3 regions of the Streptomyces sp. NBC_00984 genome follow, and region 3 is predicted to be linked to each of the others. Evidence: predicted binding sites of a transcription regulator. Region 3 holds the regulator's gene; each other region holds the start of a gene.
The links. The regulator HrcA, encoded in region 3, represses chaperone genes, less so after heat shock. The targets are predictions, from matches to a motif close to TTNGCACTCNGNNNNNCNGAGTGCNAA.
Positions count from the first base shown of each region.

Region 1: a site for HrcA is predicted at 6,691-6,717, ahead of groL (chaperonin GroEL). Genes of this name have one in related genera too.
Region 2: a site for HrcA is predicted at 6,434-6,460, ahead of groES (co-chaperone GroES). Genes of this name have one in related genera too.

Region 1 covers NZ_CP108734.1:4,067,010-4,076,484, reverse strand. The annotation lists gene OG520_RS17955 (hypothetical protein) at 1-421, opposite strand, end outside; gene otsB (trehalose-phosphatase) at 611-1,489, shown strand; gene OG520_RS17945 (trehalose-6-phosphate synthase) at 1,503-2,906, opposite strand; gene OG520_RS17940 (glucosyl-3-phosphoglycerate synthase) at 2,961-3,917, opposite strand; SAM riboswitch class I at 4,071-4,197, shown strand; gene thrC (threonine synthase) at 4,215-5,537, shown strand; gene OG520_RS17930 (MoaD/ThiS family protein) at 5,568-5,846, shown strand; gene OG520_RS17925 (cold-shock protein) at 6,268-6,474, shown strand; gene groL (chaperonin GroEL) at 6,879-8,501, shown strand; gene OG520_RS17915 (hypothetical protein) at 8,811-9,475, opposite strand, start outside.
Region 2 covers NZ_CP108734.1:3,655,785-3,665,259, reverse strand. The annotation lists gene OG520_RS15860 (MFS transporter) at 1-14, shown strand, start outside; gene OG520_RS15855 (YciI family protein) at 57-422, shown strand; gene OG520_RS15850 (RNA polymerase sigma factor) at 485-1,750, shown strand; gene OG520_RS15845 (VOC family protein) at 1,813-2,277, shown strand; gene OG520_RS15840 (hypothetical protein) at 2,309-2,974, shown strand; gene OG520_RS15835 (hypothetical protein) at 3,025-3,390, shown strand; gene OG520_RS15830 (THUMP-like domain-containing protein) at 3,406-4,659, opposite strand; gene OG520_RS15825 (polysaccharide deacetylase family protein) at 4,796-5,788, shown strand; gene OG520_RS15820 (hypothetical protein) at 5,955-6,176, opposite strand; gene groES (co-chaperone GroES) at 6,611-6,919, shown strand; gene groL (chaperonin GroEL) at 7,018-8,643, shown strand; partial or broken gene OG520_RS15805 (IS30 family transposase) at 8,728-9,475, opposite strand, start outside.
Region 3 covers NZ_CP108734.1:6,143,589-6,153,063, forward strand. The annotation lists gene OG520_RS27430 (AMP-dependent synthetase/ligase) at 1-135, shown strand, start outside; gene OG520_RS27435 (SpoIIE family protein phosphatase) at 346-2,271, shown strand; gene hemW (radical SAM family heme chaperone HemW) at 2,346-3,587, shown strand; gene OG520_RS27445 (DUF3097 domain-containing protein) at 3,625-4,446, opposite strand; gene OG520_RS27450 (MBL fold metallo-hydrolase) at 4,534-5,256, opposite strand; gene hrcA (heat-inducible transcriptional repressor HrcA) at 5,455-6,471, shown strand; gene dnaJ (molecular chaperone DnaJ) at 6,472-7,608, shown strand; gene OG520_RS27465 (nitronate monooxygenase) at 7,733-8,809, shown strand; gene OG520_RS27470 (16S rRNA (uracil(1498)-N(3))-methyltransferase) at 8,806-9,475, shown strand, end outside.

The DNA of each region.
Region 1 (9,475 bases), 2.1 Mb from region 3:
CGCCGATGACGTCCACGTCGATCAGGCTCCGCCACTGTGTCTTCTTCCGGCCCTCGCACGTCTTACGGGCGTTGGCCCGATGGGTGCTGCTCGCCTTGCCCTTGGTCGGCTTCACCTTCTTCGACCCACTGGCCACGGACCTCCACTTGCCGTGCCGGTCCTTCGCCTGGAGCCAGATGGTGACCTTGGCCTTCTCGCCGGGCTTCCCTCCCTTCACCCGCACCCACCAGCCGTGTCCGGACGCCGTCGCCGGGGGCGTACTGGAGACGTGGACGTGGTCGCCGTTGGTGTAGAAGAGGCCGGCATCCGCCGCGTGCCGGGCTTCAGGCCCGGCCGGCCGGGCCTGAGCCGGGGCGGGGGAGAGGGAGGCACCCGCGAGGAGAGCCGCCAGTACCGTGGAAAGGACAAGAGGCCTGCGCATCAGGGGCCGCTCCCGATCGAGGGGGGGAACTGGTCGCCCTGATCACTGTCCGCACCCCATGGGCACCACACGCCAGGCCGGGACCGTTCGTCCGTTCGAGATGCCTCATGCGCGTGTGGCGGCCGGCTGCTCCTCGCCCGTCACGCCGCGGGCGAGCCGGTTCCGGGCCCTCCGCTATAGGCTCGCCCCATGGGCAGCAACCCCGAAGCACCCACACCGAGCGAAACCCCGTCCGCGCTCCCGACTCCCACCACCCCGGCCGGCCAAGAGGCCCTCGCCGCGATTCTCGCCCGCCCCGACCGCGCCGTCATCGCGCTCGATTTCGACGGCACCCTCGCCGACATCGTCCCGGACCCGGAGCAGGCCCGCGCCCACCCCGACGCCGTCGCGGCCCTTGCCGCGCTCGCCCCGAAGGTGGCCTCCATCGCCGTGATCACCGGCCGCCCGGCCGGCGTCGCGGTCCGGCACGGCGGCTTCGCCGGAGTGCCCGGCCTGGACCACCTCGTCGTCCTCGGCCACTACGGCGCCGAACGCTGGGACGCCGTGTCCGGTACCGTCCACGCCCCCGCCCCGCACCCCGGCATCGCCGCGGTCCGCGCCGAGCTCCCGGGCGTGCTGGACCGGGCCGGCTCGTGGCACGGCACCTGGATCGAGGAGAAGGGCCGGGCGATTGCCGTCCACACCCGCCGGGCCGCCGATCCGCAGGCCGCGTTCGAGGCGCTGAGCGGCCCGCTCGGCGAGCTCGCCGCCCGGCACGGACTGATCGTCGAGCCGGGCCGGCTGGTCCTGGAGCTGCGCCCGCCGGGCATGGACAAGGGCGTGGCGCTTGCCCAGTACGTACGGGAGACGGACGCCGAGTCCGTGCTGTACGCGGGCGACGACCTCGGCGACCTCGCCGCGTACGCCGCGGTGGAGAAGCTCCGCACCGAGGGCCCCGACGGCATCCCCGGACTGCTGGTCTGCAGCGGCAGCGCGGAGGTGCCCGAGCTGGCCGAGCGGGCCGACCTGCTGCTGGCCGGACCGGGCGACGTCGTCGCCTTCCTGGCCGGGCTGGCCCGGCGGATCTGACACCCCGGGCGGCTCACTCCCGCCGCAGCGCGTCCAACTGGTCCAGGAACCACTGCTGCGGCGGCAGCGCGACCGCCGCCGCGGCCAGGCGTTCCGTGCGCGCGGCCCGTTCGTCCTCCGCCATCGTCAGCGCCTCGTGCAGCGCCGTCGCCGTCGCCGAGACGTCGTACGGGTTCACCACGACCGCGTCGCTGCCCAGCTCCTCGTACGCCCCCGCCTCCCGCGACAGCACCAGCGCGCAGCCGTGGTCGGAGACGACCGGGATCTCCTTGGCGACCAGGTTCATGCCGTCGCGGATCGGGTTGACGAGCGCCACGTCGGCCAGCCGGTACGCGGCGAGCGAGCGGGCGAAGTCGTCCTTGACGTGCAGCACGACCGGCGTCCAGCTCTCCGTGCCGTACACGGCGTTGATCTCGTCGGCGACCCGTCGCACCTCGGCCGTGTAGTCGCGGTACACCGCGAGGTCCTGCCGGGAGGGGTACGCGAAGGCGACATGGACGACGCGTCCGCGCCATTCGGGCCGCTCGTCCAGGAGCGCGCGGTACGCGAACAGGCCGCGCACGATGTTCTTGGACAGTTCCGTTCGGTCCACCCGTACGATCGTCCTCCGGCCGGGGCCGGTCTGCTCGCGCAGCGCCGCCATCCGCTCGTCCACATCGGCCTCGTGCGCCCGGCGGCGCAGGAAGTCCCCGTCCGCGCCGAGACCGTGCACCCCGATCCTGGTCCGCCCGGTGCCGCCCAGGATCTGGGTGCAGCAGCCGATGAACGCGTCCGCCCAGCGCCGGGTCAGGAACGCCGCCCGGTCCGCGCCCAGGATGCCGTGCAGCAGCTGCTCGGCGATGTCGTCGGGGAGCAGCCGGAAGTAGTCGACGGGCGCCCACGGGGTGTGCGAGAAATGCCCGATCCGCAGGTCGGGGCGGAGCTCGCGGAGCATGCCCGGCACCAGCGCCAGGTGGTAGTCCTGCACCAGCACCGCGGCGCCCTGCCCCGCCTCCTCGGCGAGCGCCTCGGCGAAGGCCCGGTTGTAGGTCTCGAACGACGCCCACTGCCGCCGGAACTCCGCGTCGAAGACCGGCTCCAGCGGCGTCTGGTACAGCATGTGGTGGACGAACCAGAGCACCGAGTTCGCGATGCCGTTGTACGCGTCGGCGTGCACGTCCGCGTCGATGTCGAGCATCCGTACGCCCGGCTCACCGACCCCGCGCCGGACCGCCTCCCGGTCCCCGTCACCCAGCGCCGCGCACACCCACAGCTTGTCGTCGACGGCGCTCAGCCCGGAGACGAGCCCGCCGCCGCCCCGCTTCGCGTCGAGCGATCCGTCCGTGCCCAGGGTGTACGACACCGGGCCGCGGTTGGACGCGACGAGGACCTGGGCGGAGGGTCGGGCGGTGGACTGGGCTTCGTGCTCGGAGACCATGTTGCGGAATCTAGCCCGATCACGAACCGCCCAAACGTGCGAAGTCAGGCCACGTCAGGCCGCGCGGCGCGAAACGTACTCCTCGATCTCGCACATCGGGGGCCGCTCCTCGGTGTCCACGGCATGGGTGCGCGGTACGAAGCCGTTCGCGCCGCGCTCGAACTGGGTGAGCGCCGGGCGTACCAGGTGGCCGCGGGACAGCCGCAGTTGCGCGGTCCGGTAGATCGCCGCCGCCATCCGGCCGAGCGCCTGCCCGTCCTGGTGCCGGTGCTTGCGCACCCCCACGTCGACCTGGGCCAGCGCGTCCAGCCCCACCGTGTGCAGCGCGTCGACCAGGAGGCCCAGCTCCACGCCGTAGCCGACGGGGAAGGGCAGCCGTTCGAGCAGGGAGCGGCGCACGGCGTACTCGCCGCCCAGCGGCTGGACGAAACCGGCCAGCTGCGGCCAGTGCAGATTGAGCAGCGGACGGGCCACCAGCTCGGTCACGCGACCGCCCTGCCCCGCCGTGTCACCGAAGGGGCGGTCGTACATCGCCTTCACGAACTGCACGTCCGGGTCGGTCAGCAGCGGACCGACGATGCCGGAGACGAAGTCCGCCGAGAAGTCCTTCAGATCGGCGTCGATGAAGCACACGATGTCACCGCCGGTCACCAGGAGCGAGCGCCACAGCACCTCGCCCTTGCCGGGCACGGCCGGTATCCGGGGGAGTATCGCGTCCCGGTGCACCACCCGGGCGCCGGCCTCCCGGGCCACCTTCGCGGTGTCGTCCGTGGAACCGGAATCGATCACCACGAGCTCGTCGACCAGCCGGACCTTCTCCATCAGCTCGCGCCGGATCGTCGCGACGATCTTGCCGACCGTCGCCTCCTCGTTCAGCGCGGGCAGTACGACACTGACGCTCCCGCGGCCCGCTTCCCCGGCCGTGGCCCTGGCGGCCAGGAGGCGGTCCAACGGGCGGTCGGCGGCCGACCAGGAACGCCTGGCCAGCCAGCATTCGACCTCTTCCAGCACGGTCGATACTCCCTGTATGTGATCCATCTCGCGGTTCGGACGACTATCTCAACAGTCCGGTGCTTCGGTTACAGTCTTGAACAACGCGGACGACCATCGCATGCCGGGGTCCGGCCGCCGATAAATGCCCGGATCGAAGATCCGGTGCCACAGCGCTCATCCAGAGGGACTGAGGGAACGGCCCGTTGAAGTCCCGGCAACCCCCCCGCCGACCGTGAGGTCAGGTGGGGAAGGTGCCAATTCCGTCTCGTGGCGAAACGCGCCGCGAGGAAGATGAGGAGAAAGGGCCTCGCCACCATGGCTGCGCAGACCGTTGCAGTAAGCACCAATTCTTCCGCCGACGCTGACGCCAACGCCGAAGCCGTCGACCTCGGTCCCGCCTCGGGCCTTTCCTGCCGCGAGTGCGGCGAGCGTTTCGAACTCGGCCCCATTTTCGCCTGCGCTTCCTGTTTCGGGCCGCTCGAAGTCGCGTACGACCTTCCGAGCGGCTCCCCCGAAGAGCTGAAGAAGCGCATCGAGGCCGGACCGGCCAACATCTGGCGCTACGCGCCGCTGCTGCCGGTCCCCGCCGATGTCGCCGAGAAGCCGAACCTGAACCCCGGCTGGACCAAGCTCGTCCAGGCCGACAACCTCGCCCGTGAACTCGGCGTCGAGCAGGGCAAGCTGTTCGTCAAGGACGACTCCGGCAACCCCACGCACTCCTTCAAGGACCGCGTCGTCGCCCAGGCCATCGAGGCCGCCCGCGCCTTCGGCTTCACCACCCTCTCCTGCTCCTCCACCGGCAACCTCGCCGGTGCCGTCGGCGCCGCCGCCGCCCGCGCCGGCTTCCGCTCCTGCGTGTTCATCCCGCACGACCTGGAGCAGGGCAAGGTCGTCATGGCCGCGGTGTACGGCGGTGAGCTGGTCGGCATCGAGGGCAACTACGACGACGTCAACCGCTTCTGCTCCGAGCTCATCGGCGACCCGCTCGGCGAGGGCTGGGGCTTCGTCAACGTCAACCTGCGTCCGTACTACGGCGAGGGCTCCAAGACCCTGGCCTACGAGATCTGCGAGCAGCTCGGCTGGCAGCTCCCGGACCAGCTGGTCATCCCGATCGCGTCCGGCTCGCAGTTCACGAAGATCGACAAGGGCCTCCAGGAGCTGATCAAGCTCGGCCTGGTCGAGGACAAGCCGTACAAGCTCTTCGGCGCCCAGGCCGAGGGCTGCTCGCCGGTGTCGGTCGCGTACAAGGGCGGCCACGACATCGTCCGGCCGCAGAAGCCGAACACGATCGCCAAGTCCCTCGCCATCGGCAACCCGGCCGACGGCCCGTACGTCCTGGACATCGCCCGTCGCACCGGCGGTGCCGTGGAGGACGTCGACGACGAGCAGGTCGTCGACGCGATCAAGCTGCTGGCGCGCACCGAGGGCATCTTCGCGGAGACGGCGGGCGGTGTGACGGTCGGCGTGACGAAGAAGCTCATCGAGGCCGGTCTGATCGACCCGTCGCTGACCACCGTCGTACTCAACACGGGTGACGGCCTCAAGACCCTCGACGCGGTGGCCGACACTTCTCAGGCGACCGCGACGATCCGTCCCAGCCTGGACGCGTTCCGCGCCGCCGGCCTCGCCACCAGCTGACCACCCGAGACTTCAGGAAGGGCACCCACCATGAGCGTCAAGGTCCGCATCCCCACCATCCTCCGCACCTACACGGGCGGCCAGGCCGAGGTCCCGGCCGAGGGCTCGACCCTCTCCCAGGTCATCGAGTCCCTGGAGCAGAACCACCCGGGCATCGCCGCCCGCGTCCTGGACGACCAGGGCAAGCTGCGCCGCTTCGTGAACGTGTACGTCAACGACGACGACGTGCGTTTCGAGGGCGGCCTGGAGACGGCCACGCCGGACGGCGCCGGCATCTCGATCATCCCGGCCGTGGCCGGCGGTTGCTGACGCCCCGTCCGACCGCACCGCGTAATCGAATTGCCCTCTCCGTGTTTGAAACGGAGGGGGCAATTCTGCATGGTTGAGCGCGGTACAGTGTGGGAAGTCCCCCCAGCTGCCCGTGCCGCCCGCATACGAGAATGCGCCCGGCCACGACAAGATGCAGCCAAAGTGCGCGATCCGCTTGAGGCATAAGTCGCCTTTGCCTGGCCCGACTTGCCCAGGATTCATATGAATTCCGCATATCCGGGCGTTCGGTTCTGCCGAGAATTCTCGTCCGATTGACCTGTTGCAGAGGGCAGTTGGGCAGATACATTCAGCCGCGGTCGACGCGTTCCGGCGCACCCACCCTCTCCTGTCGGAGGGTGAGTTCTGACCCGGGTCCGCGAAGTGCGGTCCTGCGCAAGGGCCAGTAATAGGGGAGTTAGGCATGGCTCAGGGCACCGTCAAGTGGTTCAACGCGGAGAAGGGGTACGGCTTCATCGCGGTCGACGGTGGTGCGGATGTTTTCGTCCACTACAGCGCGATCCAGATGGACGGATACCGCACCCTCGAAGAGGGTCAGCGAGTTGAATTCGAGATCTCGCAGGGCCAGAAGGGGCCGCAGGCAGACATGGTCAAGCTCGCCGTCGGCTGAGTTCGAGCGGTCGGCCAACGACGCCACTCACGCACTGCACTCACGCACTGAGGGCCCGTACCCCGGGGGTACGGGCCCTCAGTGCGTCCCGCGCGCGGCGTGCATGCCTTCCGTGGGCGGCGTGCACGCCTCCTGCGCGCGCCGTGCATGCCTCCCGCGCGTGCCGTGTCTGCCTCCTGCGCGCCCCGGCGCGGTGTCCACATCCCGAGGGGGACGCTTGCACTCTCGGGGGTCGAGTGCTAATCATTGGCGTTAGCACTCTCCAGGTGAGAGTGACAGAACTTGGACCGGGCCGGTGAGGCCCGCAGGTCGGTGGGGCAAGGAACCACCGGTCACGCAGGCCGTCCGTCGCGGGCGCCACTCGGTCCGGAGAAATCCACCCCTGTCCGGGAGGACCACTTCACATGGCCAAGATCATCGCGTTCGACGAGGAGGCCCGGCGCGGTCTCGAGCGCGGCATGAACCAGCTCGCCGACGCCGTCAAGGTCACCCTTGGCCCCAAGGGTCGCAACGTCGTCCTTGAGAAGAAGTGGGGCGCCCCCACGATCACCAACGATGGTGTTTCCATCGCCAAGGAGATCGAGCTGGAGGACCCGTACGAGAAGATCGGTGCGGAGCTGGTCAAGGAGGTCGCCAAGAAGACGGACGACGTCGCCGGCGACGGTACGACCACCGCCACCGTTCTCGCCCAGGCTCTCGTCCGCGAGGGTCTGCGCAACGTCGCCGCGGGTGCCAACCCGATGGCCCTCAAGCGGGGCATCGAGAAGGCCGTCGAGGCCGTCTCCGCCGCCCTCCTGGAGCAGGCCAAGGACGTGGAGACCAAGGAGCAGATCGCTTCGACGGCCTCCATCTCCGCCGCCGACACCCAGATCGGCGAGCTCATCGCCGAGGCCATGGACAAGGTCGGCAAGGAAGGCGTCATCACCGTCGAGGAGTCCCAGACCTTCGGTCTGGAGCTGGAGCTCACCGAGGGTATGCGCTTCGACAAGGGCTACATCTCGGCGTACTTCGCCACCGACATGGAGCGCATGGAGTCGTCCCTCGACGACCCGTACATCCTGATCGTCAACTCCAAGGTCAGCAACGTGAAGGACCTCCTTCCGCTGCTGGAGAAGGTCATGCAGTCCGGCAAGCCGCTGCTGATCATCGCCGAGGACGTCGAGGGCGAGGCCCTGTCGACCCTGGTCGTCAACAAGATCCGTGGCACCTTCAAGTCCGTCGCCGTCAAGGCCCCGGGCTTCGGTGACCGCCGCAAGGCCATGCTCGGCGACATCGCCATCCTCACCGGTGGCACCGTCATCTCCGAGGAGGTCGGCCTCAAGCTGGAGAACGCCGGTCTCGACCTGCTCGGCCGCGCCCGCAAGGTCGTCATCACCAAGGACGAGACGACGATCGTCGACGGTGCCGGTGACAGCGACCAGGTCCAGGGTCGCGTCAACCAGATCCGCGCCGAGATCGAGAACTCCGACTCGGACTACGACCGCGAGAAGCTCCAGGAGCGCCTCGCGAAGCTGGCCGGCGGCGTGGCCGTCATCAAGGCCGGTGCCGCGACCGAGGTCGAGCTCAAGGAGCGCAAGCACCGCATCGAGGACGCGGTGCGCAACGCCAAGGCCGCCGTCGAGGAGGGCATCGTCGCCGGTGGTGGCGTGGCTCTGCTCCAGGCCTCGGCCGTCTTCGAGAAGCTGGAGCTCTCGGGTGACGAGGCGACCGGCGCCAACGCCGTCAAGCTGGCGCTGGAGGCCCCGCTCAAGCAGATCGCCGTCAACGGTGGTCTCGAGGGCGGCGTCGTCGTCGAGAAGGTGCGCAACCTGGCCGTCGGCCACGGTCTGAACGCCGCGACCGGCGAGTACGTCGACATGATCGCCGAGGGCATCCTCGACCCGGCGAAGGTCACGCGTTCCGCCCTGCAGAACGCCGCGTCCATCGCCGCGCTGTTCCTCACCACCGAGGCCGTCATCGCCGACAAGCCGGAGAAGGCCGCCGCGGCCGCTCCGGGCGGCATGCCGGGCGGTGACATGGACTTCTGATCCTGACGGATCGGTAGTTCCTGTACAGCTTTGCCGCGTCGGGCCCCTGGACCAGCTGGTCCAGGGGCCCGATGTCGTTTCCGGGGCGAACGGTGCTTGTGCGCCCGGGTACGAGGCGTGCCGCGAACCGGTCGGCGTCACATCGGCCCTTCCAGCCGCGGCTCCCCGTGGGCGTGCGGTGGACGCGCCCACGATGCCCGCCGGAGCATCGTGGGCGCGTGATACCGCGGCCCCCATTCCGTCGTGGGCGTCCGGCTCCCGGTATGACGGGGTGTCGGGCACCGTGACGCTCCCGCCCGCCGACCCGCGCTACGGCAGGCGGTCGAGCAGCCAGGTGCTGAGTTCCTCCGTCACGAGGGTGTGTCCCTCGTTCCGGGAGGCGAGCTTGAACTCGTCCAGCCCGCTCTCGTCCTCCGGGAGCGAGGAGATGTCCGCGTACAGCTCCTCGTCCGTGTCCAGATCGCGGATGTCCACCGCGCTGACCGCCGGCACGAAGCAGTGCGACCGGATGCGTACGTCGGTCTTGAAGCCGAGGAACGGGCTCAGGGCGTTGAGCCCGTCGGCGAGGATGCCGAAGCCTTCCAGCGAGCCGCCGGGTGCGCCGTCGATCGAGGGGAGTCCGTTCGCACGCACCTCGTTGGTCTTCAGCGTCACCACGCGCAGCTTCGCGACGAGTTCGTCGGGGCCCGGCGCCTGAGTGTAGAGCTTGGTCCCCACGATCGACAGGCCCTTGCCCTCCAGGGCCAGTTCGCCCGCCCGCACATCGGTGCCGGTGCCGTCGGCCACGCCGTTGGCGACACCGATCCGCCGGGGTCGGCGCGGCCATTGGCCGACGGCTTCCATCTCGGCGAGGAACTGGGCGCGCAAGACGCTCTGGTCCGGCGTGTCGTCCCACTTCTCGATGTGCCGCCACAGCAGTTGCTGGGCGGCCGGGCTGTTGATCTGGTCGGAGAACCGGCTGTCGAGATCCTTGA
Region 2 (9,475 bases), 2.5 Mb from region 3:
CGACGCAGGGGTGAGAGGCGGGGAAAAGCCCCCGCCCGTCAGACCTAGGAGTCACCATGCCGCGCTTCATGTCGCTGATCCGCATCGACGAGCAGAATCCCTTCGACGCCCCGGACCCCGAGTTCGAGAAGCGCATGGGCGCCCTGTTCGAGGAGATCACCAAGGCCGGCGTCATGCTGGAGACGGCCGGGCTCACCCCGACCTCCCAGGGGACCAGGGTCACCTGGTCCGGCGGGAAGCTCAGCCACACCGACGGGCCCTTCACCGAGACCAAGGAGGTCGTCGGCGGCTACGCCATCCTCCAGGTCAAGGACAAGGAGGAGGCCCTGGAATGGACCAGGCGGTTCCTGCAGTCCCACCCGGAGAACTGGACCGTGACCTCCGAGGTCCGCCAGATCGACGAGGCCACCCAGGGCCCCTGAGAGCCTGTCGGGTGACCGTCCCCGCTTGCCGCGACCCGGCACGGCTGCTGTGATGAGTGACCGTGACGGCAGCAAGCACGACGGCGGCGGTCGAGGCGGTCTTCAGGATCGAGTCCGCGCGGATCATCGCAGGTGTCACCCGCATCGTGCGGGACGTGGGCATCGCCGAGGAACTCGCGCAGGACGCCCTGGTGGCCGCACTGGAGCAGTGGCCGGAGTCAGGTGTCCCGGACCGGCCGGGCGCCTGGCTCATGGCCACCGCCAGACACCGCGCGATCGATCTCGTACGCCGCAAGGAGACGTACGCGCGCAAGCTGGCCGAGGTGGGGAGGGCCCTGGAGGACGTGCCGCCGCCCGAGCCGGCCGAGGCGGACGACATCGACGACGATCTGCTCCGGCTGATCTTCACCGCCTGTCATCCGGTGCTCTCCACCGGGGCCCGGATCGCCCTCACCCTGCGGCTGCTCGGCGGCCTCACCACCGACGAGATCGCCCGCGCGTTCCTGGCCCCCGAACCGACCGTCGCCCAGCGCATCGTCCGGGCGAAACGGACCCTGGGCCGCGAGGGCATCCCCTTCGAGGTGCCCGACGGGCCGGAGCGCGCCGCCCGCCTCGGTTCCGTGCTCGAGGTGATCTACCTGATCTTCAACGAGGGGTACGCGGCGACCGCGGGCGACGACTGGCTGCGCCCGGCGCTCTGCGAGGACGCGCTGCGGCTGGTCCGGGTGCTCGCCGGCCTGATGGAGCAGGAGCCCGAGGTCCACGGACTGGCCGCACTGCTGGAGCTCCAGGCCTCACGCACCGCCGCCAGGACCGGGCCGGACGGTGCACCGGTGCTGCTCGCCGACCAGAACCGGGCCCGCTGGGACCGCCTGCTGATCCGGCGCGGAATCGCCGCCCTGGAGCGGGCCGTGGCGGCGACCGAGGAGGGCGCCGGGCTCGGCCCGTACACCGTGCAGGCCGCCATCGCCGCGTGCCACGCGCGGGCGGTGACGTACGAGGACACCGACTGGACCACCATCTCCGCCCTCTACGACCGCCTCGCCGTGATCACGCCGTCCCCGGTCGTCGAACTGAACCGGGCCGTGGCGGTCTCGATGGCGCGGGGCCCGGAAGCCGGCCTCGCCCTGGCCGACGCGCTGGCGGACGACCCGGCGCTCAAGGACTACCACCTGCTGCCCAGCGTCCGCGGGGACCTGCTGGCCAGGACGGGGCGCACGGACGAGGCGCGGGCGGAGTTCGTACGGGCGGCCGGGCTGACCCGCAACGAACGGGAACGGGCGATGCTCCTGGACCGCGCCGGGCATCCGGACCGCGCCGGCCGATGAGTTCCGGCCGCCGGACGGGTCTACCCTGCACAGCCTTCCGCGCCACCCGACAGGAGCAGACCATGCAGAAGATCACGACCTTCCTGTGGTTCGACACCCAGGCCGAGGAAGCCGCGAAATACTACGTGTCCGTCTTCGGCGGCGACTCGAAGGTGCTGAGGACGACGTACTACCCCGAGGCCGCGCCGGGCCGGACGGGATCGGTCATGACCGTTCAGTTCCGGCTGGCCGGCCAGGAGTACACCGCGCTCAACGGCGGCCCGCAGTTCCCCTTCACCGAGGCGATCTCGCTGTCGGTGGACTGTGCCTCGCAGGAAGAGGTGGACACCCTGTGGGCCGAGTTCACCAAGGACGGTGAGGAGGGGCAGTGCGGCTGGCTCAAGGACAAGTACGGCCTGTCCTGGCAGCTCGTTCCCCGTGGGTTCGACGAGGTGCTGTCCGACCCGGACCCGGCCAGGGCCGCGCGGGCCATGAAGGCGATGATGGGCATGCGCAAGCTGGACCTGGAGGCGCTGCGCAACGCATGAGCCGGCCCGCGCGGTCGGTAGGGTCTGCCCCATGTCTCGCCGCGCACAACTGCCGCCACCGCCACCGCCCGTGGAGATACGTTCCTGGCCCGACCGGGAGGCCCTGCTGACCGACCGGGCCGCGGTCCTCGGCGCGTTGGTGAAGGCGCATGTCTCACCGGGCCGGCTGGCGATGCTGTGGCTGTGGGGAGCGCTCTGCGCGCTCGGCTGGCTGCTGCTGGGCACGGCGCTGATCACCTTCGAGGAGTCGTACGACGTCATCAGCGCCGCGATCGGTGTGGTCCTCGCCGCCATGGGCGTCGGCTGCGTGGTGCCCGCGGTCATCCTCGTCGTCATGGGCCTGCGCCGCGACCGCAGGATCCGCCGACTGCTCGACGCCTGGGGCGGCTTGGACCGCGATCCGGTACGCGACGCGGCACTGCGGATGCCGGGCGCCTCCCTCGCCTGGCTGCTGATGTCCTTCGCGCTCTGCGCGGCCGGGCTGTACACCTGCTTCGCCGTCCCGGCCAGTGGCGTGCTGGACGGAAACGCCTACGGCCTGGCCGTCCTGGTCATGGGGCTCGGGCTGACCGGCTGGATCGTCGGACTGATCGGCCTCGTCAAGGCGTTCGCCCACCGGCGCTGGGTGCCGCGCGTACTGGCCGGGGCGCGCGCTCCGGAACCGCTGTTCTCCGTCGGAGGCGGCGCCCACCGCTGACCCCGGACCTATCCTGACCCGATACATGGGTCACGCAGGGGGAGGGCGACATGGAGTGGTACTGGTGGGTGCTCATCATCTTCTGGACGGGCGGCTTCGGATGGGCCGTCGACAACGTCCGTACGGCGCTGCGCAATCGGCACGACCGCAAGCTGGAACTGCTTGAGGCGTCCAAGCGGGAGCGGCTGGCCCTCGACGCGGCGAACAGGCCGCCGGAGCCGGTCTGCGGCTGCACGTACCATCTCGCCAAGCACGACAAGCAGGGCAAGTGCCATGAGCGGATCGAGGTGCCGACGGCCTGGGACGAGACCAAGAAGCCGGTCCGCTTCGAGTCCGGGCAGTGCAACTGCCAGCAGTACGTGGGCCCTCAGCCGCTCTCGCAGGTGTACGCGGACGATCTGACCGACCTCGCCTGACGGCCGCCGGCCAGGTCAGGCCGGGCCGGTCAGCGGGTGGCCGATCAGCATCGTCGGTGCTCCGGCCACCCGGGTCAGGAAGACCGTCGCGGAGTTCGGCCCCTGGAGCTTCATCCGGCGGCGCAACTCCTCCGGTTCGACCGCCGAACCGCGCTTCTTGACGGTCAGGACGCCCACCTGCCGCTCCCGCAGCAGCGCCTTCAGCTTCTTCATGTTGAACGGCAGCCGGTCGGTGATCTCGTACCCGGAGGTGTACGGGGACTCGTACCGCCGGTCGCTCGTGATGTACGCGATGGTCTCGTCGACCAGCCGGCCCTCGCACCGCGCGACGATGTCGGCGACCAGATGGGCGCGGATGACGGCGCCGTCCGGCTCGTACAGATAGCGGCCGACCGGGCCGACGGGCGGGGCGGGCAGCGGGGTCCCGGACCACAGGGTGGCTCGGGCCGGGAGCACGGTGGCGCGGTACGAACCGGCCGCGAAGCCCTCGCCGAACCAGAGCACCGCCTCCTTCACATCGCCGCCGTCCGAGATCCACTCGGCCTCCGCCTGCGCCGGGATCGCCTCGTGCGGGATGCCCGGAGCGATCTTCAGGGCGGCACGGGGGGCCGCGAGCGCGGCGCCGGTCGCCCAGGAGAGCGGCGGCGAGTACGCCTCGGGGTCGAAGATCCTGCCCCTGCCGCCGCGCCGGGCCGGGTCGACGAAAACCGCGTCGTAGGGCGAGGTGTCGATGTCGGCGACATCGGCGCACCGCACCTCGATCAGACCGTCCAGGCCCAGCGCGGCGGCGTTGGCGCGGGCCACCTCGGCGGTCAGCGGGTCGCGGTCGACGGCGAGGACGGATACGCCCGCCCGCGCGAGCGCGATCGCGTCGCCCCCGATCCCGCAGCAGAGGTCGGCGAGGCTCCGCACCCCGCCGGCCGCGAACCGCCGCGCGCGATGGGTGGCCACCGAGGTACGGGTCGCCTGCTCGACGCCGTTCGGCGTGAAGAACATCCGGTACGCGTCCTCGGCACCGAACTTCGCCACCGCCCGCTGCCGCAGCCGGGCCTGTCCCAGCGCCGCCGACACCAGGGCGGCCGGGTGGCTGCGGCGCAGCCGGGTGGCGGTGGCGAGTTCCTGGGCGGGGTCGTACGACCGCAGCTCGTCCAGGAGCGCGGCGCCCTCGGGGGTGCGCAGGGCCATGAAGGCGGCGAGCGGGTCGGGGGCGTCGGACCGGTCGTCGGCGGCGGACGGGTCGTTCGGGGCGAGAGCGTTCACCCGCCCCATTGTGAGCCAGCCGGGTAGACCGGCGGGCCCGGTGGAGGTGTCGGGCCGGGAGGCCGATCACGTGCTGGCAGGATGCGGCGCCATGCGGCTTGTTCGACAAAAGGAAAAGATGACCACGAAGTGGCGTGGATCGGGCATGCCCCATTCCGAACGGAGACGGGGCTCCGGCGGTCACCGGCCCGCCTGTGCCGTCCTGGCTGCGCTCCTGGTCGCCGCGGTCGGCTCCGGCTGCGCCTCCGGGTCCGGCGGGCAGGGGGGCGGCGAGGCCGAGCACCGAGAGCGGCCCGCCGCCGGGAACCCGGGCCCGGAGGCGGGCACGAACCCCGCCGCCGGACACCCGGGCGGCTCCGGACAGGGCGCCGGCCGGGCCCGCGTACCCGGCGATGCCCATGAGAACGCGCAGCTCACCCCAGCCGTGCGGGCGAGGCTCGCCAAGAAGTGGGGGCTGGACAGGCCGCCGCTGATCGCACCGCGGCCGCCCGCCGTGAAGCCGCGCATCACCACCCGCGAGGGCTTCGAGGTGAAGGGCGACGACGACTCGCTGCCGCCGGTCTTCACCACCGTCCCGACCAAGGACCGCGTCGTCTTCCTGACGATGGACGACGGTTCCGAGAAGGACCCCGAGCTGCTGCAGATGATGGACGAGCTGGACATCCCGTACAGCGCGTTCCTCAGCGACTACGAGGTGAGCGACAACTACGGGTACTTCGGCGAGGCGCAGCGGCTGGGCGTCACCCTCAACAACCACACGCTCAACCACCCCTATCTGCCCGGCCTCTCGCACGCCGAGCAGAAGCGCGAGATCTGCGACGAGCAGGACATCATCGAGAAGCAGTTCGGGAAGCGGCCCAGGCTCTTCCGCCCGCCGTACGGCAACTACAACGGGGACACGCTCCGCATCGCGAAGTCCTGCGGGATCAAGGCCGTGCCCCTCTGGAACGCCGAGGCGTTCCCGGACCACATGGAGTGGCGCGAGGAGGACCAGGACCTGCACCCGGGCGACATCATCCTCACGCACTTCCGTGGCCGTGCGGAATGGGACGGCAGCATGGCCGACCTGGTCCGGGCGGTCATGAAGACCGTCACGGACCGGGGCTACGCCGTGGCCCGGCTGGAGGACTACGTATGAGCAGGGCGCGCCGGCTGCTGGCCGGACTGCTGGCAGCCGGTGCGCTCCTCACCACCACCGGCTGCGCACAGTCGGTGGACCCGATCGAACGGCTGGGCCGCAAGGCCGCGCAGCGGGTGCACCACCCGCCGCGGACGCCCGCGGCGGGCCCGACGGCGCGCGGTGATCACGGCGAGCCGGGGTCGATGGTCGTGATCGCGTGCCGTCGGCCCCCGGGGTCCAGGCACTCGCGGTTGTCGCCGCCGCTGAGGCGCTGGTGGCCGGTGCGGCCGGGATCGTACGAAGGGGCGGGTGCGGACGCGGGCGCCGGATGCGAGCGGCCGTAGTCCTCGTGCCCGACCAGCACCGCCACCACGCACAGCACCAGCGCCGCCAGCAGCTGGATCACCCCGCCCAGGGCCGGTTCGCGCGGATCAGCGCGACGGAGAACAGGCCGACCACCGCGGCGATCCCGCCGAGGACGAGGACGGGGACGGGGACGAGGACAGGGACGAGGACGGGGACGAGGACGGGACGGTCGTACGGAACGGTCCGGTCCGTCCGGACGTTGTCCCCATGTTGTCCGGACTGTTGTCCGGACCGTGCCCCGGTCGGCGTGTCCGGCGCCGCGCAGGCGCCGCGGCGGCGACGCCACGACTGCTCGAATTGGCACTCCGCTTGACCGAGTGCTAATCCCGGTCATAGTCTCGGTGCTGGCACTCACCACTGGAGAGTGCCAGCAGTACTGTGCGACTGGCAGGTCCGGCACCCGCGACGACGGATCGACCTGGTCGCCACCCAAGACTGTTACCCCGTGAGATCTCCGAAGGGGGAGACCGGATCGTGTCGACCGCCAGCACCAAGGTTGCGATCAAGCCGCTCGAGGACCGCATTGTGGTCCAGCCGCTCGACGCCGAGCAGACCACGGCCTCCGGCCTGGTCATTCCGGACACCGCCAAGGAGAAGCCCCAGGAGGGCGTCGTCCTGGCCGTGGGACCGGGCCGCTTCGAGAACGGCGAGCGCCTTCCGCTCGACGTCAAGACCGGCGACGTCGTGCTGTACAGCAAGTACGGCGGCACCGAGGTGAAGTACAACGGCGAGGAGTACCTCGTCCTCTCGGCTCGCGACGTGCTCGCGATCATCGAGAAGTAATTCACCCACGTTTGCTTCTGTTCTGCGCCCCTGGCCCCCGCGAATAACCAGCCGGGTGGTCGGGGGCGCAGTTCGTTCGAGAGGAAAGCTCAGCTCCCATGGCGAAGATCCTGAAGTTCGACGAGGACGCCCGTCGCGCCCTTGAGCGCGGCGTCAACAAGCTTGCCGACACGGTCAAGGTGACGATCGGCCCCAAGGGCCGCAACGTCGTCATCGACAAGAAGTTCGGCGCTCCCACCATCACCAACGACGGTGTCACCATCGCGCGCGAGGTCGAGCTCGACGACCCGTACGAGAACCTCGGTGCCCAGCTGGTGAAGGAGGTGGCGACCAAGACCAACGACGTCGCGGGTGACGGTACGACCACCGCCACCGTGCTCGCCCAGGCGCTCGTCCGCGAGGGTCTGCGCAACGTCGCCGCCGGTGCCTCCCCGGCCGCCCTGAAGAAGGGCATCGACGCCGCGGTCAAGGCCGTGTCCGAGGAGCTCCTCGCGACCGCCCGCCCGATCGACGACAAGTCCGACATCGCCGCCGTGGCCGCGCTCTCCGCGCAGGACACCCAGGTCGGCGAGCTCATCGCGGACGCGATGGACAAGGTCGGCAAGGACGGTGTCATCACCGTCGAGGAGTCCAACACCTTCGGTCTGGACCTCGACTTCACCGAGGGCATGGCCTTCGACAAGGGCTACCTGTCCCCGTACATGGTGACCGACCAGGAGCGTATGGAGGCCGTCCTCGACGACCCGTACATCCTGATCCACCAGGGCAAGATCGGCTCGATCCAGGAGCTGCTCCCGCTGCTGGAGAAGGTCATCCAGGCCGGTGGCTCCAAGCCGCTGCTGATCATCGCCGAGGACGTCGAGGGCGAGGCGCTGTCGACCCTCGTCGTCAACAAGATCCGTGGCACCTTCAACGCCGTCGCGGTGAAGGCCCCGGGCTTCGGTGACCGCCGCAAGGCCATGCTCGGCGACATCGCCACCCTCACCGGTGCGACCGTCATCGCCGAGGAGGTCGGCCTCAAGCTCGACCAGGCCGGTCTGGACGTGCTGGGCTCCGCCCGCCGCGTCACCGTCTCCAAGGACGACACGACGATCGTGGACGGCGGCGGCGAGCCCGGCGACGTCAAGGGCCGGGTCAACCAGATCAAGGCCGAGATCGACGCCACGGACTCCGACTGGGACCGCGAGAAGCTCCAGGAGCGCCTCGCGAAGCTGGCCGGCGGCGTGTGCGTGATCCGTGTCGGTGCCGCCACCGAGGTGGAGCTCAAGGAGAAGAAGCACCGTCTGGAGGACGCCATCTCCGCGACCCGCGCCGCGGTCGAGGAGGGCATCGTCTCCGGTGGTGGCTCCGCTCTGGTCCACGCCGTCAAGGTCCTGGAGGGCAACCTCGACAAGACCGGCGACGAGGCCACCGGTGTCGCGGTCGTGCGCCGCGCCGCCGTCGAGCCGCTGCGCTGGATCGCCGAGAACGCCGGCCTCGAGGGCTACGTCATCACCTCGAAGGTCTCCGAGCTCGACAAGGGCCAGGGCTTCAACGCCGCGACCGGCGAGTACGGCGACCTGGTGAAGGCCGGCGTCATCGACCCGGTCAAGGTCACCCGCTCCGCGCTGGAGAACGCCGCGTCCATCGCGTCGCTGCTGCTCACGACCGAGACCCTGGTCGTCGAGAAGCCGGCCGAGGAAGAGGCCGAGGCCGGCCACGGCGGTCACGGCCACTCGCACTGACGCCTGACCGCTCAGGGCGCACAGCCGCAGAAGGCCCCCTGTCCCACCGGGCGGATTCTCGGGGTCCTCGCAACACCTGATGGCCTATGCGGTCGTCAGTAGATCACGCAGGCGCTCGGCTGGGGTTCTCCAGCCGAGCGTTTTGCGTGGTCGGCCGTTGAGTTGCTGAGCGACGTGTTCGAGGTCTGCGGCGCTGTGCACGGACAGGTCGGTGCTCTTGGGGAAGTACTGCCGCAGCAGACCGTTGGTGTTCTCGTTCGATCCGCGCTGCCAGGGGAGTGCGGATCGCAGAAGTAGACCGGTACTCCCGTGGCGACGGTGAACTGCTTGTGCGCGGCCATCTCGCAGCCCTGGTCCCAGGTCAGCGAGCCGCGCAGGTGCGCGGGCAGGGTCTGGATCAAGGGCACCAGCACGTCACGGACCTCCTCGGCGGTGTGTCCGCCGGGCAGATGCCCGAGCATGACGTAGCGGGTGGAACGCTCGACCAACGTCACGATCGCGCTCTCGCTGCGGGGGCCGACGATCAGATCGCCCTCCCAGTGGCCGGGCACCGCCCGGTCCTCGACCTCGGCAGGCCGCTCGGAGATCATCACCATCTCGTCGACGAACCGGCGAGTGCGCTGCTCCGGGCCACGGTGTGGCTTGCGGCGGGTGCGCCCGGTGCGCAGCGCGAGTGCGATCTCGCGCCGCAGCCCGCCACGGGCCTGGACATAGATCGCCTGGTAGACCGTCTCCGGACTCACCCGCATACCCTCGTCGTCGGGGAACTCCATGACCAGAGCGTGACAGATCTGCTCGGGTGACCACTGCTGCTGCAGTTTGCCCGCGACGT
Region 3 (9,475 bases):
TTCCGCCTGCTGCCCCGCGACCTCGACATCGAGCACGGCGAGCTGACGCCCAGTCTGAAGCTGAAGCGGCCGGTCGTCGAGCGCGAGTACAAGGGCCTCATCGACGACATGTACGCGGGGACCCGCGAGGCCTGAGCCAGGTCCGCGCGGACCGGCCGCCCGGTGCGGCTGCTTCTGTTCCTCCCCGCTCATTTTCTCCGCTCACTTCGGCAACTCGCTGCTTATGGGCATGGTCCATCTGTCACTCTGTCGGTGTCGTCAGCGTCGCCCAACGAGAACAGACAGACAGCAACGAGAACAGACAGAGCGAGAACAGGCAGGAGCTGCACCGTGGGGCCCATTCCCTTGCAGCGGGACATCGTTCAGCGTCCCGGTATTCCCGCAGGCCGTGCGGACGCGCGGCCTGCCGCCCATACGTCCCTGCCCGGGAACCTCCTCGCACCCTCCGCCGCCCGCCGGTTCGTCCGGGCCGCGCTCGGCGAGTGGACCGGGCTCGGGCTGCCGGCGGCCGTGGGCTTCAGCGAGCGCGTGGCCGAGGACGCGGAGGTGGTCGTCAGCGAACTGGTCACCAACGCGGTCGTGCACGCCGGGACCAGCGTGGAAGTGCTCGCCCGGCTGGAGGAGGCCACCGAGGACGAGGTCGCGGCCCTGGTGCTGGAGGTCTCGGACCACCATCCGGCCCGCGCCGTGCGCAGCGACCGCCCGGAGACCGGAAGCGCTGCCGAAGCGGCGGAGGGCGTCGGCCTCATCGGCCCCGACGAGCCCGCCGAGTACGGTCGCGGGCTCCAGCTCGTCGGCACCCTCTCCGAGCGCTGGGGCATCACCTATCGCACCGGCCTCAAGACCGTCTGGGCCCGGCTTCCCGTGGACGACTGGAACCCGTTCCCGGAACCGGCGGCCGAGCCCGAATTCCAGCAGGGGCTGCGCGCCGCCGAGCTGCTCGCCCCCACCGCCCGGCGCGCGCTGCGCGACGACGCGGACTGGGCCGGCCGCGGCGCGCTCTCGTTCCTCGCCGAGGCATCCGACCTGCTCGCCGGCCAGCTCGACGAGGACATCGTCGCGGCGCTCTCCGGGCAGTTACTGGTGCCCAGACTCGCCGACTGGTGCGCGATCTGGCTGGAGCCCGAGAACGGCGGCCCCTCGGCCGTCCCCCGGCTCGCCAGCGTCTGGCACCGGGACGAGGCCGAGACCGGGCAGCTGCGCACCGTGCTGGAGCAGGCCCCGATCCGGCTCCCCGAGCGGGTCGGCACCGGGCCCGTCTCCATGCCGTGGCCCGGCGGCGAGGAGGAGGGCGCGGAGGCCGAGGAGCGCGCCGCGTCCGCCCTCGCCTACCGGATCACCTCGGGCGGCCGGACACTCGGCGCCGTACTGCTCGGCCGGGAGGGTCTCGCCCGTGTCCCCGACGAAGTGACCGCGCTCATCGAGGACTTCGTGCGCCGGGTCGGCCTCGCCGTCGGCGCGGCCCGCGCCTACACCCGGCAGGCCACCATCAGCCGCATCCTGCAGCGCGCGCTGCTGCCCGGAAAGGTCGCCGACATACCCGGGGTCTCCAGCTCGCTGGTGTACGAACCCAGCGACGACGGAGTCGTCGGCGGCGACTTCTACGACATCTTCCCGTGTCCCGGCGACCGCTGGTGCTTCGTGCTCGGCGATGTGCAGGGCAGCGGCCCCGAGGCCGCCGTCGTCACCGGCCTCGCCCGGCCCTGGCTGCGGCTGCTGGCCCGGGAGGGCTTCGGTGTCGGCGAGGTCCTGGACCGGCTCAACCGGCTGCTCCTCGACGACGCCATGGAGGCCGCCGAGGCGGCCGCGCTCATGGTGGCCGCCGCCGGCGGCCAGCAGACGGCGGACACCGGACAGTCCCGCTTCCTGTCCCTGCTGTACGGAGAGCTCGTACCGCTGCCCGGCGGCGGTGTGCGCTGCACCCTGGCCAGCGCCGGCCACCCGCTGCCGCTGCTGCTGCGGCCCGACGGCGAGGTGCGCCCGGCCGCCGAGCCGCAGATTCTGCTCGGGATCTTCGACGACGTCGCGTACGAGAGCGAGAGCTTCGAGCTGGCGCCCGGCGACAGCCTGCTGTGCGTCACGGACGGAGTGACGGAGCGGCGCTGCGGGCCGCTGATGTTCGACGACGGGGACGGACTGGCCCAGGCGCTGGCCGCCTGCACCGGGCTGTCGGCGGACGGGATCGCGGACCGGATCAAGCGGGCGGTGCACGAATTCGCCGAGCGTCCGCCCGACGACGATCTGGCGCTGCTGGTGCTCCAGGCCGGGTGAGGACCCGCGTCCGGGGGCGGGCGCGGCCTCAGTGATCACGGCCGTGGCCGAGGGTTCCCCGGCGGCGAGCGACAATGGGCGGTATGCCTTCCGTACTGCCCGATGGTGAACCCGTACCCGACGACGGGGCGCTGCCCCGCCATGCCCTGGAAGGCGCCGCCGGCCGGCCGCTCGGCTTCTACCTGCACGTGCCGTACTGCGCGACCCGCTGCGGCTACTGCGACTTCAACACCTACACCGCGACCGAGCTGCGCGGCTCCGGCGGCGCGCTGGCCTCCCGGGACAACTACGCCGAGCATCTGATCGGCGAGGTCCGCCAGGCCCGCAAGGTCCTCGGCGACGATCCGCGTCCGGTCCGCACCGTCTTCGTCGGCGGCGGTACGCCGACGCTGCTGGCCGCCGCGGACCTGGTCCGGATGCTGGGGGCGATCCGTGAGGAGTTCGGGCTCGCGGACGACGCAGAGATCACCACCGAGGCCAACCCGGAGTCCGTCGGTCCGGCGTATCTCGCCGAACTGCGGGAGGGCGGCTTCAACCGGATCTCGTTCGGGATGCAGAGCGCCCGGCAGCACGTGCTGAAGATCCTGGACCGTACGCATACGCCGGGCCGGCCCGAGGCATGTGTCGCCGAGGCCCGCGAGGCGGGCTTCGAGCATGTCAACCTCGACCTGATCTACGGCACGCCGGGGGAGTCCGACGACGACTGGCGGGCCTCGCTGGACGCGGCGATCGGCGCCGGGCCGGACCATGTGTCGGCGTACGCGCTGATCGTCGAGGAGGGCACCCAGCTGGCCCGGCGGATCCGGCGCGGCGAGATCCCGATGACCGACGACGACGCGCACGCGGACCGGTATCTGATCGCGGACGAGGCGATGGCCGCGGCGGGCTTCTCCTGGTACGAGGTGTCGAACTGGTCCCGTACGCCCGAGGGCCGGTGCCTGCACAACGAGCTGTACTGGCGCGGGGCCGACTGGTGGGGCGCCGGGCCCGGGGCGCACAGCCATGTCGGCGGGGTGCGCTGGTGGAACGTGAAGCACCCGGGCGCGTACGCCCAGGCGCTGGCCGAGGGGCGGTCGCCGGGGGCCGGACGCGAGATCCTCTCCGAGGAGGACCGGCGGGTCGAGCGGATCCTGCTGGAGCTCCGGCTCGCGGACGGCTGTCCCCTCGGCATCCTGGCCCCGGCCGGCCTGGCCGCCTCCCGCCGCGCCCTGGCGGACGGCCTCCTGGAGCCCGGCCCGTACGAGCGGGGACGGGCGGTGCTGACGTTGCGGGGGCGGTTGCTGGCGGACGCGGTGGTGCGGGACCTGGTGGACTGAGGGCCGGGGCCGCGGGGCGGGGGCGTGGACCGGCGGGCTACTCTGCCGGCGCCGTCACGAAGTCGATCAGGTGCTCCACCGAACCCAGCAGGGCCGGCTCCAGGTCCCGGTACGAGTGGACCGTGGCCAGGATCCGCTGCCAGGCCGCGCCGGTGTTCTCCGGCCAGCCGAGCGCGCGGCACACGCCCGTCTTCCAGTCCTGGCCGCGCGGGACCACCGGCCAGGCCGTGATGCCCGCGGAGGACGGCTTCACCGCCTCCCACACGTCGATGTAGGGGTGGCCGACCACCAGCACGTTCGCGTCCGAGACCTGAGCGGCGATCCGGGACTCCTTGGAGCCGGGCACCAGGTGGTCGACCAGGACGCCCAGCCTGGCGTCCGGGCCGGGGGAGAACTCGCGCACGAGGGCGGGGAGGTCGTCGATGCCCTCCAGGTATTCGACGACCACGCCCTCGATCCGCAGGTCGTCGCCCCAGACCCGCTCGACCAGCTCCGCGTCGTGCCGGCCCTCCACATAGATCCGTCCCGCCCGCGCGACCCGGGCGCGCGCCCCGGGGACCGCGACCGAACCCGAGGCCGTACGGGCGGGGCGCACCGGAGCGGCGGCCGAGGGGCGTACGAGGGTGACCACCCGGCCCTCCAGCAGGAAGCCCCGCGGCTCCATCGGGAACACCCGGTGCTTGCCGAATCGGTCCTCCAGGGTCACTGTCGGACCCTGGGCCGTCTTCTCGCAGCGGATCACCGCACCGCAGAATCCGGTGGAGACCTCCTCCACGACCAGATCGGGTTCGGCGGGGACCTCGGGAACGGGGGCGGACCTCTTCCACGGCGGGGTCAGGTCCGGCTGGTAGCTGCGCATCGGACGACGATAGGACGACCAGGGCCTGTCCGGCGGATCAGGGTCGGACGCGCCCCCGGCCATGATCCGCCGGGCAGGCCCTGAGGGTCACGACACGCCGAAGCGTACGGCCAGTTGTTCGCCCTGTTCCCGTACGAACGCCGCGTCCACCACCGCCCCGTGCCCCGGAACGTACACCGCGTCCTCGCCGCCCAGCGCCAGCAGCCGGTCCAGCGAGGCCGGCCAGCGGGACGGGAACGCGTCCCGGCCCGCCTGCGGCTCGCCGGACTCCTCGACCAGGTCGCCGCAGAGCACGATCGCGGGGGAGCCGGGGACGACCGCCACGAGGTCGTGGCCACTGTGTGCGGGGCCCACGTCGGCCAGCAGCACCTCGCGCCCGCCGCCCAGATCGAGCGTCCACTCGCCGCGCACCTGGTGCCGCGGCACCACCAGCGCGTCGACGGCCTCCGCCGCGTCGTGCTCGCCGACTCCGTGACGCACCGCCGAGCTGCGCAGGTCGTCCGCCCCCCGCTCCAGCAGCTCCGCCATGCCGACCGCCCCGTACACCTCGGCGCCGGGGAACGCGGCGGTGCCCAGGACGTGGTCGAAATGGGGATGGCTGAGTGCGATATGCGTCACCCTCCGGCCGAGCAGAGCCTGGGCCTGGGACCGCACCTCGGCACCCTCACGGAGCGTCGATCCGGTGTCGTAGAGGAGCACTCCGTCCGTTCCGGCCACCAGTGCGACGGTCGCGTCCCACCCGGGAAGGCGCCGCCGGCCCACTCCGTGACCGAGTCGCTCCCATCCGAACTCTTCCCAAGAGGCATCCATACCGGGACGCTATCGGCAAACGACCTGCACGGTCTCGCGGTAGCGTGGCCGGTCGCCCTTGCTAGCCCCCCACTCGGCCGCCGTACACTGGCCGGGGGATTGCTGGCACTCGCGTTGACCGAGTGCCAAGCGGATTCCTGGGCACAGGAACAGGAACGACCCGAGAACCACGAGGAAACACAGCTGGAGGTGTGCGCGATGCTCAGCGAACGCAGACTCGAAGTGCTTCGCGCCATCGTCCAGGACTATGTCGGCACGGAGGAGCCCGTCGGCTCCAAGGCGCTCACCGAGCGGCACAAGCTGGGGGTCTCCCCGGCGACCGTCCGCAACGACATGGCGGTGCTGGAGGACGAGGGCTTCATCGCCCAGCCCCACACCAGTGCCGGACGCATCCCGACGGACAAGGGCTACCGGCTCTTCGTCGACAGGCTCGCGGGGGTCAAGCCCCTCTCGTCGCCGGAGCGCCGTGCCATTCACAATTTCCTCGACGGCGCGGTCGACCTCGACGACGTCGTGGGCCGCACCGTACGGCTGCTCGCGCAGCTGACCCGGCAGGTCGCCATCGTGCAGTACCCCTCGCTGACCCGGTCGACGGTGCGGCATGTGGAGCTGCTGTCACTGGCAGCCGCCCGGCTGATGCTCGTGCTGATCACGGACACCGGCCGGGTCGAACAGCGCATGATCGACTGCCCCGCCCCGTTCGGCGAGACCTCTCTCGCCGATCTGCGGGCCCGGCTCAACAGCCGGGTCGTCGGACGCCGTTTCGCGGACGTCCCGCAGCTGGTGCAGGATCTGCCGGAATCCTTCGAGAGCGAGGACCGGGGAACCGTGTCCACCGTGCTCTCCACCCTGCTCGAAACCCTCGTCGAGGAGACGGAGGAGCGGCTGATGATCGGCGGCACCTCCAACCTCACCCGCTTCGGGCACGACTTCCCTGTGATGATCCGGCCGGTGCTGGAAGCACTGGAGGAGCAGGTCGTGCTGCTGAAGCTGCTCGGCGAGGCCAAGGACTCGGGCATGACCGTACGTATCGGGCACGAGAACGCCCACGAGGGGCTCAACTCCACGTCCGTCGTCGCGGTCGGCTACGGTTCGGGCGACGAGGCAGTCGCCAAACTCGGCGTGGTCGGACCGACCCGCATGGACTACCCCGGAACGATGGGAGCGGTACGCGCAGTGGCACGTTACGTCGGACAGATCCTGGCGGAGTCGTAAGTGGCCACGGACTACTACGCCGTACTCGGCGTACGCCGCGACGCATCCCAGGACGAGATCAAGAAGGCATTCCGTCGGCTCGCCCGCGAGCTGCACCCGGATGTCAACCCCGATCCGAAGACCCAGGAGCGGTTCAAGGAGATCAACGCCGCCTACGAGGTGCTGTCGGACCCGCAGAAGAAGCAGGTCTACGACCTCGGCGGCGACCCGCTGTCCGCCTCCGGCGGCGCCGGCGCGGGCGGATTCGGACAGGGAGGCTTCGGCAACTTCTCCGACATCATGGACGCGTTCTTCGGTACGTCGTCGCAGCGCGGACCCCGTTCGCGCACCCGGCGCGGCCAGGACGCGATGATCCGGCTGGAGATCGATCTCGCCGAGGCCGCGTTCGGCACCACCAAGGACATCCAGGTCGACACGGCCGTCGTCTGTACGACCTGCAGTGGCGAGGGTGCCGCACCCGGCACCTCCGCCCAGACCTGTGACATGTGCCGCGGCCGCGGCGAGGTCTCCCAGGTCACCCGGTCCTTCCTCGGCCAGGTCATGACCTCGCGGCCCTGCCCGCAGTGCCAGGGCTTCGGCACGGTCGTGCCGACCCCGTGCCCGGAGTGCGCCGGCGACGGCCGCATCCGGTCGCGCCGCACGCTCACCGTGAAGATCCCCGCCGGTGTCGACAACGGCACCCGCATCCAGCTCGCGGGCGAGGGCGAGGTCGGCCCCGGCGGCGGCCCGGCCGGCGACCTGTACGTGGAGATCCACGAGCTCTCGCACGCGGTGTTCCAGCGCCGCGGCGACGATCTGCACTGCACGGTCACCATCCCCATGACGGCGGGCGCGCTCGGCACCAAGGTGCCGCTGGAGACGCTCGACGGCCTGGAGGAGGTCGACATCCGGCCGGGCACCCAGTCCGGCCAGTCGGTCCCGCTGCACGGACGCGGCATCACGCACCTGCGGGGCGGCGGGCGCGGCGATCTGATCGTGCACGTCGAGGTGATGACCCCGACGAAGCTGGACCCGGAGCAGGAGCGACTGCTGCGGGACCTGGCGAAGCTGCGTGGCGAGGAGCGGCCCACCGGCCAGTTCCAGCCCGGCCAGCAGGGGCTGTTCTCCCGGCTGAAGGACGCCTTCAACGGCCGCTGACCGACCCGGCACACCGTTCCCGGACGCCGGACGGGCCCGCTCGACGGGTCCGTCCGGCGTTTGAGTACAAAGCGGACCCCGTCCCGCGCACGCCGGGCCGCGCGGGACGTGACACGATGCGGTCATGTCATCCGCGTTGACCGATCTCTGCCGGTATCCGATCGTGCAGGCCCCGATGGCGGGGGGCACGTCCTCCCCGCAGCTCGTCGCGGCCGTCTCCGAGGCGGGCGGGCTCGGTTTTCTCGCCGCCGGGTACAAGACGGCGGACGGCATGTACAACGAGATCAAACAGCTGCGAGGGCTGACCGGTCAGCCCTTCGGCGTCAATCTCTTCATGCCGCAGCCCGCGCTCGCCGACCCGAGCGCCGTCGAGGTGTACCGGCATCAGCTCGCGGGCGAGGCCGCCTGGTACGAGACCCCGCTCGGCGACCCGGACTCCAGCGGCGGCGACGACAACTACGACGCCAAACTGGCCATCCTCCTGGAGGACCCGGTCCCGGCCGTCTCGTTCACCTTCGGCTGCCCGACCCGCGACACCCTCGACGCGTTCGCCGGCGTCGGCACGTACACCGTCGTGACGGTCACCACGCCCGAGGAGGCCCAGGCCGCCCAGTGGGCGGGCGCCGACGCGGTCTGCGTCCAGGGCATCGAGGCTGGCGGCCACCAGTCCACCCACCGCGACGACCCGCAGGCCGACGGCGCCGGGATCGGGCTGCTCTCGCTGGTGTCCCAGGTCCGCGAGACCGTCCAGATACCGATCGTCGCCACGGGCGGGCTGATGCGCGGGTCCCAGATCGCCGCGGTGCTCGCCGCGGGCGCGGAGGCGGCGCAGCTCGGTACGGCGTTCCTGGTCTGCCCCGAGTCCGGGGCGAGTCCGCTGCACAAGCAGGCGCTGACCAACCCGCTGTTCGTACGGACCGCCCTGACCCGGGCGTTCTCCGGCCGCCCGGCGCGCGGTCTGGTCAACCGTTTCATGCGCGAGCACGGCCCGTACGCCCCCGCGGCCTACCCGCAGGTCCACTATCTGACCGCCGGACTGCGCAAGGCGGCGGCGAAGGCCGGGGACGCGCAGGGCATGGCCCTGTGGGCGGGGCAGGGACACCGGATGGCACGCGAGCTGCCCGCGGGCCGGCTGGTCCGGCTGCTCGCCGAAGAACTGGACGCCGCACGGACGGCAGTGAGCACAGGGAGTACGCAGTGACCGCACCGGTCTTCGTCGTCGAACAGGTCCCCGGCGGGCCCGAGTTCGTCCTGGAGGGGCCCGAGGGCCGGCACGCCGTGTCGGTGAAGCGGCTGCGTGCCGGTGAGGACGTCGTGCTCACCGACGGGCGCGGCCACTGGACGGAAGGCATCGTCCTGGCCGCCGAGGGCAAGGACCGGCTCGTCGTCACCGATCTGACCGGGATCCGGGAGGAGCCCCGGCCCGCTCCCCGCATCACCGTCGTCCAGGCCCTGCCCAAGGGCGACCGCGGCGAGGTCGCCGTGGAGACGATGACGGAGACCGGTGTCGACGCGGTCGTGCCCTGGCAGGCAGCGCGCTGCATCACGCAGTGGAAGGGCGACCGCGGCCTCAAATCCCTGGCGAAGTGGCGCAACACCGCCCGGGAGGCGGGCAAGCAGTCCCGTCGGGTGCGCTTCCCCGATGTGGCCGACGTGATGACGACCAAGCAGGTCGCCGCGCTCGTCGCCACGGCGGACTTCGTCGCCGTCCTGCACGAGGACCGGGGACACAACAGCGAGCCGCTGGCCACCGTCCGGCTCCCCGCCCAGGGCGAGATCGTGCTGGTCGTCGGCCCCGAGGGCGGTGTGTCGCCGGACGAGCTGGCGGTCTTCGCCGCGGCGGGCGCCCGGACCTGCCGGCTCGGGG